4 regions of the Pelorhabdus rhamnosifermentans genome follow, and region 4 is predicted to be linked to each of the others. Evidence: riboswitches for the same ligand, from Rfam matches in the RefSeq annotation. Region 4 holds a riboswitch; each other region holds the start of a gene.

Region 1 (2,201 bases), on a different contig from region 4:
CATTTTTCTTTCTTTTTTATTGTTAGTGTATTGCAGCATATTATTGCCCATGAGATGAAAGGAAGTTCCCAATACTTGTTTTTCAGTAAAAATTAAAAGCTGCTGTGAATATTCGTATAACGATCCGACAAATAATTTATCCATAGTTGTTTTTTTTAACGCCAGCTTTATTTCGCCGGGTTTCCAGTTATGTGGAGTTGCTTCGGTGATGAATCCAATATAATCATGTCCTGAACATACTGAAAAAGTATTTTTAACAATAGCAAGTTCATAACTGTCGTCGTCGGTCAGCCAAATTCCTTCAATAGGGTCAAGGGTTTTATCTTTAAAGAACGTATCTATGGCTTGCTGGCGATTGAACTGACTTGTTGGCAGGGGGGCGGCAAAACAGGAGGCGGCAATAACGAAAGATACCAGTAGTATAAAAATAAAAAATAACCATTTCTTAGACATAAAAATTCTCCTTTGGCATGAAAAAATATGCATTATATTTTTTTGCCCCAAAATAACAGATAAATCAATAAGATCATGAATAAGATCATGAATAAGACATCTTCATAGCTGAAGCAGCGCTAAAATAAGCTATTAGTTGTGATGTACATGTTTAAATATAATAATTGCTTTTATATAATGAATATTATTTGTTTACGATTAACATTCTTCATTGCAGGAAGAATTTCCTTTTTTATTGTGTATAGATTAGATTTTATTTTAACATGCCTCATTGTTTATTGAATTTAAATTTTGTTTCTATTTCGAATTAAGCAGGAATCTGGCGTTATTGATGGAATATAACGCAATATAAATAAATATGTAGTATAAATAAATATTGAATTTTGGGAATAGGTGCATTTTGCTTAATTGGGAAGTCCGGTGTAATCCCGGCGCGGTCCCGCCACTGTATTGGAGAGCTTGTCTAATGAAAGCCACTGGTTAAACACTGGGAAGGCCTAGGCAAGCAATGAACCAGAGTCAGGAGACCGACCTGTTCTAACACACGCCGTTATGACCTACGAGAGATGGGCAGGTGGGTAATTGAACAGGTTTTATTCTGTCGCTGTTACCCCCCTTGCTCGTGAAGGGGGTATTTTCATGTCTGGAGAGTTGTTAAGAGAAGGCTATACAACAGGATCCTGTGCGGCAGCCGCGGCAAAAGCCGCTGCGCGCGCAATACAAGGTGAAATGATTACGACTACCGTGATTTTATCCCCCCAGGGACAAGCTATTACTGTGCCGATTGATTCAGTCCAAGTCACGCCAGAAGGCGGCTATGCCTGCGTTATTAAAGACGGTGGCGATGATCCTGATATTACGCATGGTACGAAAATTATTGTTCATGTGAAATTAACCAATCAGATAGATATTTGTTTACAAGCAGGTAGTGGAGTGGGCATTGTTACTAAGCCTGGCTTATCTGTTCCGGTAGGTCAGCCTGCCATTAATCCGGGACCTCGTTTAATGATTGAACGTGCTCTGCGTGAAGTACTTCCACGAGATCAGGGAGCGATTGTGACGATTTCAGTACCTAATGGCAAAGAACTTGCCAAGAAAACGCTTAATCCTACGCTTGGTATTGAAGGCGGTATTTCCATTATTGGCACAACAGGCATTGTGAAACCTATGAGTGAAGAAGCTTTTAAAAATTCTCTGACGCCCCAAATTAGTGTTGTCAGAGCCCTTGGATATGAGGACATTGTTTTTGTACCCGGTCGGATTGGTCAGGATGTGGCCATAGAGAAATTGAAATTGCCTGCGGAGCTTGTTGTGCAGACAAGCAACTTTATTGGTCACATGCTGGAACAGGCTGTACGTTTAGGGATGAAGAGGGTTCTTTTGATTGGCCATTTAGGTAAACTCGCGAAAGTTGCCGCTGGTGTTTTTCATACCCATAATCGTGTGGCTGATGCCAGAATGGAAACGTTAGGCGCTTATGCGGCAGCTTGTGGCGCATCGCAAGCTGCCGTGAAAGCAATCTTGGCTTGTACTACGACAGAAGCGGCTATAACGATTATCGCGCAATATAAACTGCAGTCTGTTTATCAGGTTATCGCCAGCCGGGCCAGCATTCGGGCACAGCGCTATGTTTTTGGTGACCTCACTGTGGGCACAGTCGTTGTCACGCTAGCAGGTGAGATTTTGGCTGCCGATGAAATCGCGCAGGATATTGGGGGAGCATTAGGATGGAACATAAAATCATTGTA
Region 2 (2,201 bases), on a different contig from region 4:
CCTGCATCTTTAAGCAGACGAAAAACATAAATATAAGTGCTGTAAAACATGGGATCACCAAGCGTTAAGAAAACAACCTTTTTCCCCTGCTGGAGCAAATCCAAAATAATATTTTTATTATCTAACCATGCATCAGTCAGTTGTTCCGTATTAGAAACCATGGGAAAAACAAGCTTAACAACCTTTGCACCTGCTTTTAAATAGGGTGTAGCAATGGTAAGTGCCACACTATTTTCTTTTTTCTCCGTTTTCGGCGCAATGACTACATCGGCCTGCTGAATCGTATGAATCGCTTTTAATGTTAATAGTTCGGGATCGCCGGGTCCCACTCCTACTCCGTAAAATATTCCTGACATATTTATTTACCCCTCCACTTTATATTGATTTTCCTGTTAGTCAGCCATTTTTTTATGTGTTACGGGCTTGTCCATGATTGGCAATGGCATCTTTTAGCCGCTGCATATAAAGATCCTGAACAGCTACATTTTCACCAATTCCGTGGATATACGTATCCACCTCGAACCCCGCAGCAAGTAACTGGCTCTTATGCGATTCTTTATCGGCACCAGCCATATCATTGTTGGCATGGTCCCCTGCAACCATCATCAGTGGAAACAGAGTGACTTTTTTTATGTTTTTCCCTTTCATTTGTGCAATAATCTCTTCTAAATTAGGTGTTCCTTCGACTGTATAGATCCAGGTATTTTTCCAGCCTAATTCATTAATGCGATCCTGCATAACCGTATAATAAGCATTTGCCGGGTGAGCTGTACCATGCGCCATGATTAATATAGCCTCATCATCGCCCTGTTGACCGGGAAATTCTGTCTTTACGGCATTCAGTGCCGGAATAAAGTCATCAGGCTTATTTGTCTGTCCCATGTAATAAAAAAGCGGCAAAGCTAAACTCATCTTTTTAAAAGAGCCTTGGTCTTTCCACATATTGAAAACACGTGTGTCATAGTCATATTCGAATCCTGGAATAACATCAAGAGACATGATTGCCACTTTGGTATAACCTTCATCAGCCAATTTTTGCATAGCCTGCTCAGGCGTATCCACATCAATTCCATCGCGTTCCTTTAAAACTTTAATCACCTTATGAGCGCTAAATGCCCGGCGAACTTCCCAATCCGGATATTCAGCACGCACTCGATTTTCAATGGCTTCAATGGTCACTTTACGACTATCAGCAAAAGTTGTTCCAAAACTACAGACTAAAATAGCCTTTTTTTCAGATTCTGGCTCTTGCTGCTGTTCATCGGCATAAGTCGTAGTCATATTGAAAAACCGAAAAGAGTAGAAAACATCAATGCCGTCATAACAAATAAAACCCTTTTTTCATATGAATTCACTTACCTTTCACGAATTTAAATTTTTCGATACTCTAATAACTCCTTGTCAAAAGGCAAGGAGAAGGTTTGGCAATAAGAAAAACCTTCCTGAACGACTCAAGAAGGTTTAGATGACTAGAAAAATCTATAAAATAAAAATTCCAGTCTAATCCCCTCCCCATCGCTCGTGGGTATATACGGTGATTGTTAAATAGGCAGTTCTCCTGACTTTGGATCATTGCTCACCCAAACCTTCCCAAGACAAGATATCTCAGTGGTAAAAATTGGGTTTACTTCCCATTACAGTGGCGGGACCGCGCCGGTATCACACCGGACTTCCCTATTAAGCCTCAAAGGGCACCTATTTCGATCATATGAAGTTTTGTGAAAGTTAGAAACTATATGCTAAATATAACATGTGTCAACAAGCAAGTCAAAAAATTTTTCATAACATTCTTTAGCTTCTATAATACCTGTTAACAAACGCCATGCAGCATTATAGACAAAAAAAGGCTTTCCACCAAGGGTTACCCGCCATCTGTATCTCCTCAGATTTCCTCATTATGATCATTCTCCAGTTGTCGAATAAACTGCTTCCATGTCATAACAGTAACTTGCGGCAAAGCCACCAGCTCACCATACAAACGAGTAGCCTCACCCCCTGTAAAGTCCCGTTGCTCAAGCGGCGACTCTTCGATAACAATCAATTTTTTAGCGCTAAATGCCGCTTTCAAATTATCAAGATTTTGCGCGCCATAATACAAGTTGCTTAAAACGACCCAATCAGCTTGGGCTATTTTTTCACGATTTTGCCTGCCAAAGGCTTCATCATTGACACAGAAAGGCTGCCCCAGTACACAGTCCACA
Region 3 (2,201 bases), on a different contig from region 4:
GCGGGTTTGGCGAAGGTAATAATCATGAATTTTTGTGTGATTTCAGCTATCAGAGCCACAAGAGCGCCTGTTTTCCAATTGAGATGATTTAATCCGTATTTTTGGCGGATCATTCCTGCGAATAAACCACCTAGTACCGTGGCAACGGCACAGATACTTGCTGTGAAACCGCCAAGAAAAAAACGATGGGTGCCACTAATGATCCCGGTACATAATCCGACAATAGGCCCTCCTATGAAGCCGCTCATTAATGTACCGATCAGCCGCGTATTAGCTAAGGCTCCGTCAATAGGGATTCCTGTATAGGTCCCAATGATGGAGAGCAGAGAAAAAGCGGCACTTAAGGTAACCCAGGAACGGGGCTGAAAAGGATGTTGAGCACAATGAATAATAAATTGGCTGCGTCCAATCAAATAGGCTGTCATGGCGATAAAAGACATGTGACTAATTAAGTGCAGGAGTAGATCGAGATACATAGTAAGTCCTCACAATCATGCAGAAACTTTTATAATTCACTGAATTTTACAAGTAAAGCCTAATTATTATTATAACATATTCTATGGTCATTTTTTTTATCATCCGTAATAAATACACGGATACATTGACTTCGTAACGTTTGTTAAAGTGGACAATCTCATTTGGAATAAACAAAAAGATTGGCTGAGAAGGAAAAATTTTACTGACTATTATAGATTCAGTCTGTATTGACGCATGTTTGTTTGCCTGCTATAATGACATCAATTAGATAAGTATACGGTTAAGGTGCCACCCAGAGTGATGGGGGGATAATAGGAAAGTCAGAGCATCTTTGTTATGCATAAGCGCGGGCCCGCCACTGTACTGGGGAGAACTTACAAAGCCACTCAATTAGGGGAAGGGGTAAGTTGTTGATGAGCCAGGAGCCAGGAGACCTACCTTTTACCGCTAAAATATCCTTCATGGAAAAGAAGGCTTTTCGAGCTATTTGCTCAAAAGGCCTTCTTTTTTTAATCTATGCAGATGTCTTTTTATCATTACAGGAAGAATATTTTTGATCCAGAGGGTAGACTAAAGACTAAATTTATCCGTTCATTTTATATTGGAGGTTGTCATGAGTTTATTACAAGAAACATTGCTAAAAATTACGGCTTTAGATGCAGTTGTTATGGAACAGGTCAAGGTTCAATTGGAAATTTTTAACCAAACCGGCCGAAGCCTGGGGCGTTTGGAAAGTATGATAGAACAATATGCAGGGATTTTGGGAAAATTACATCTGGAGCTGCCTCGTAACTGTATGATTATTGCCTCTGCCGATCATGGTGTTGCTAAGCAGGGAATTAGTGCCTATCCAGTGGAGACAACACTTCACATGACGGCGAATTATTGTATTTCGAAAGGTGGTAGTGCCAATGCATTTGCTAATTTTTGTGGCGCTCATTTAGTTGTTGTTGATATGGGAGTAGCCGGAGATTTATCACATGTCCCCGGACTTTTGCATAAAAAAATTGCTTATGGTACGCATGATTTTACTCAAGGACCGGCCATGACATGTGAGCAGGCTTTGTTGGCTATTGAAACAGGCATTGCCATTGTAAATGACTATGTACAGCAGGGTTATACCTGTTTTAGCCTAGGTGAAATGGGTATTGGTAATACGACAGCAAGCGCAGCCATTGTAGCCGCTTTTACGGGATTGCCTGCCGATGTGGTGACTGGACGAGGTACAGGTATATCCGATGCTCGATTAGAAGTTAAAAGAAAAATTGTTCGCCAGGCACTTACAGTCAATCAGCCTGATGTCACAGATGGTATAGACGTGCTGGCCAAGGTGGGCGGTTTTGAGCTGGGGGCGCTAGCAGGCGTTATTCTAGGTTGTGCTGCCAATCGCTGTGCCGTCATTATTGATGGACTGAATACAACTGCGGCGGCGTTAATTGCCAGCACGCTGCACCCACTTGTGAAAGATTATTTATTTGCATCTCACTTGTCGACAGAACCAGCCCATCAGATTGCTTTGCAGTTTTTACATTTAGAAGCCTGCGTAGATATGGGCGTTCGTCTAGGCGAAGCCATTGGAGCATCTATTGTAGTCGATATGTTAACACTTGCTGTAAAATTACTCAATCATAGTAGAAAATTGGGTCAGGCAGGAGGAATGAATCATGCTTGACCAGGTTATTACTTCGATAAAACCCTTAGATGAAGAAGCCATGGAAAAATGT
Region 4 (2,201 bases):
GCCGTATTTATATCTTGAATTAGAGTAGCTACCTGACTGCTCCCATCCATTTCCGCCCATCCAGTAAAAGCAATGGGATCATAAGTTTTGGTAGGATCTCTAAGCATTGTATCAAAACTGGACAGTTCAATCGTATTAAATAATCCGCCCGTTCCATCCTCCCTCACATTGCCGCTTGCCCAGTCGGAAAAAAGGGTTTTAGCGGTAACCCCCCCATTGTAGTTGTTATTCGCATCATAGCTTAGCAACCCGCTGGCAGTGGTCGTACCGTCGTCGGCCCGGGCCACGCTCATGAGGCCGACCGGCAGGCAGGTCAAGCCGATCGTGAGGGCCGTCAGCGCCGCCGTCCTGCTTAACAGCCGCCTCATGGCACAACCGCCAAGCCGTTGGCGACGGCTGGATTTTTGTTTTCCCTTATTTTTCGCTAATTCCGAAACCACCTGCCAGCATCCCCGCGCGCGGTTCCAGATGACTTTATAGATATGGTTCAACCGTTCTCACATCCTTGTATTTTTTGCCGGACGCTTCCGTACGTCCGTGAATTTTCAGTTTAATAGACAGGACGTTATTTTTTTTCCTGTTCGATGACTGCCGCCGTAATATCTTCCCCACCGGAAACAATTGCGTTGGCATCGACAATGACGCTTAATCCTTTTTCCGCTTTGACGCTCTCTATTGCCGCCTTGATCTTATCGCCCACGGGTTTCATCAGTTCGTTTTCCCGCTGCGCTTCTTCGCGTGAAAGTTTGTTCTGATAAGCCGTTTTCTCTTCCTGCGGCAGCGCTTTGCCATGTTCATCAAAATCCTTTTGCGCAGCCTGCCGCATAGCCTGGATGCGGCTCATTATGTCCTGAATGCCGGGGTAAGCGGCGAACACCTGCTGCCGATTCACGTAGCCGAGGGTTGCCGTGCTGTCGGCCTTGGCGGCCAGTGCCTGATTGGGAACCCCAAGCCCGGCGGTACTGAATATGAAAAATACAGCTACTAGCAACCCTCCCCAGTTGTTTCTTTGAAACGATAATTTTTTCACTGAACATTCTCCTATAAAATGATTTTAAAATGATTTCATTTTTGCTTTTCCGTACGGTTCTATCTCCCCTCTCTTCGTTCCAGGTTCTCCTTTGAGGATAAATCTCACAGGTAATGCGCTGAAGCCGCAGCCGAATCCTCTCCCTGTTGCTCGCAGGTAAAGCGAGGATTATCCGTACAGGCAGTTCTCCTGGCTCCAGTTCATCATCTGTCCCGCCTTCCCGGAATGTTTATCTCATTCCAGTGGCCTCTTAGGACTGACTCCCTGTTACAGTGGCGGCACCACGCCGGAATTACACCGGACTTCCCTATTAAGCCTTCTAAAAAGGCACCTGTACCTTTATTTTTCTAAACAAAGCTTGTCCGCTAAAATCGTTCAACAGCTTCATAATCATTTCAAAAGAAAGAGCCTCTTATGATGACTTCAACCATCATAAGAGGCTCTTTTTGCATTCCGGTTTATTTCCCGGCACAAAAAACTGCAATCAAATCCCCTCCCCATCTTTCGTAGGTAAAACGGTGATTGTTGTACAGGCAGTTCTCCTGGCTCTGGATCATGGCTTACTCAAACCTTCCCAAGATAAACTATCTCAGTGGTATTTCTTGAGTTCGCTCCCCATTACAGTGGCGGGACCGCGCCGGTATTACACCGGCTTTTCTATTAAACCCTTACGGGTACCTGTACCGATATGAAATTTTAATTTAAGAATATTACAAAAACGTTCTTATGTATATCCCTCAAATGAGGGATATTTTGAAAAGTTTCCCAGTCGTGTCTTATTAACACCTTCGCGCCCGCGGAGTCTTTTTTTTAGATTGCTTTCTCCTCGATGTACCAGAAGAAATCTCTCCAATCAACTCAGCCCGTGAACTAACGCCGGTTTTTGCAAATAAATTACGAATATGAGACTTCACTGTTTCGATACTGATCCACAACAATTCGCTAATTTCCTTATTGGTTTTTCCGTGGGCAATAGCTTGTAAAATTTGCTTTTCCCGTGGCGTAAAAATTTTCCGATAATGAAACTCCCACTTTTCGATTGGATGATAATCAAAAACAACACAAATAAAAGCCCGTTCTCCTTGACGAAGAGAAAAACAAATAAAATTAATGACCCCTGAAGAATCACGCAACACACCGCTTTGATTAAAAAAAGAGTTTTCAGTCGTAT

The links. A riboswitch is a leader RNA that binds a small molecule or an ion and turns the genes downstream of it on or off. The one in region 4 is predicted to bind cobalamin.
Region 1: another riboswitch for cobalamin. It lies ahead of cbiD (cobalt-precorrin-5B (C(1))-methyltransferase CbiD); the one in region 4 lies ahead of Ga0466249_RS27510 (OmpH/Skp family outer membrane protein).
Region 2: another riboswitch for cobalamin. It lies ahead of Ga0466249_RS18825 (sirohydrochlorin cobaltochelatase); the one in region 4 lies ahead of Ga0466249_RS27510 (OmpH/Skp family outer membrane protein).
Region 3: another riboswitch for cobalamin. It lies ahead of cobT (nicotinate-nucleotide--dimethylbenzimidazole phosphoribosyltransferase); the one in region 4 lies ahead of Ga0466249_RS27510 (OmpH/Skp family outer membrane protein).

What each region holds. Positions count from the first base shown of each region.
Region 1 covers NZ_JAHGVE010000022.1:50,836-53,036, reverse strand. Annotated here, with positions in the region: gene Ga0466249_RS20120 (S1 family peptidase) at 1-453, opposite strand, end outside; cobalamin riboswitch at 828-1,003, shown strand; gene cbiD (cobalt-precorrin-5B (C(1))-methyltransferase CbiD) at 1,093-2,201, shown strand, end outside; gene cbiE (precorrin-6y C5,15-methyltransferase (decarboxylating) subunit CbiE) at 2,181-2,201, shown strand, end outside.
Region 2 covers NZ_JAHGVE010000019.1:61,962-64,162, reverse strand. Annotated here, with positions in the region: gene cobI (precorrin-2 C(20)-methyltransferase) at 1-356, opposite strand, end outside; gene Ga0466249_RS18825 (sirohydrochlorin cobaltochelatase) at 409-1,281, opposite strand; cobalamin riboswitch at 1,532-1,714, opposite strand; gene Ga0466249_RS18820 (ABC transporter ATP-binding protein) at 1,883-2,201, opposite strand, start outside.
Region 3 covers NZ_JAHGVE010000006.1:228,091-230,291, reverse strand. Annotated here, with positions in the region: gene Ga0466249_RS09625 (LytS/YhcK type 5TM receptor domain-containing protein) at 1-476, opposite strand, end outside; cobalamin riboswitch at 744-933, shown strand; gene Ga0466249_RS09620 (hypothetical protein) at 891-1,034, shown strand; gene cobT (nicotinate-nucleotide--dimethylbenzimidazole phosphoribosyltransferase) at 1,091-2,149, shown strand; gene Ga0466249_RS09610 (nicotinate-nucleotide--dimethylbenzimidazole phosphoribosyltransferase) at 2,142-2,201, shown strand, end outside.
Region 4 covers NZ_JAHGVE010000004.1:159,783-161,983, reverse strand. Annotated here, with positions in the region: gene Ga0466249_RS06875 (TonB-dependent receptor domain-containing protein) at 1-491, opposite strand, end outside; gene Ga0466249_RS27510 (OmpH/Skp family outer membrane protein) at 566-1,030, opposite strand; cobalamin riboswitch at 1,193-1,380, opposite strand; cobalamin riboswitch at 1,546-1,727, opposite strand; gene Ga0466249_RS06865 (response regulator transcription factor) at 1,810-2,201, opposite strand, start outside.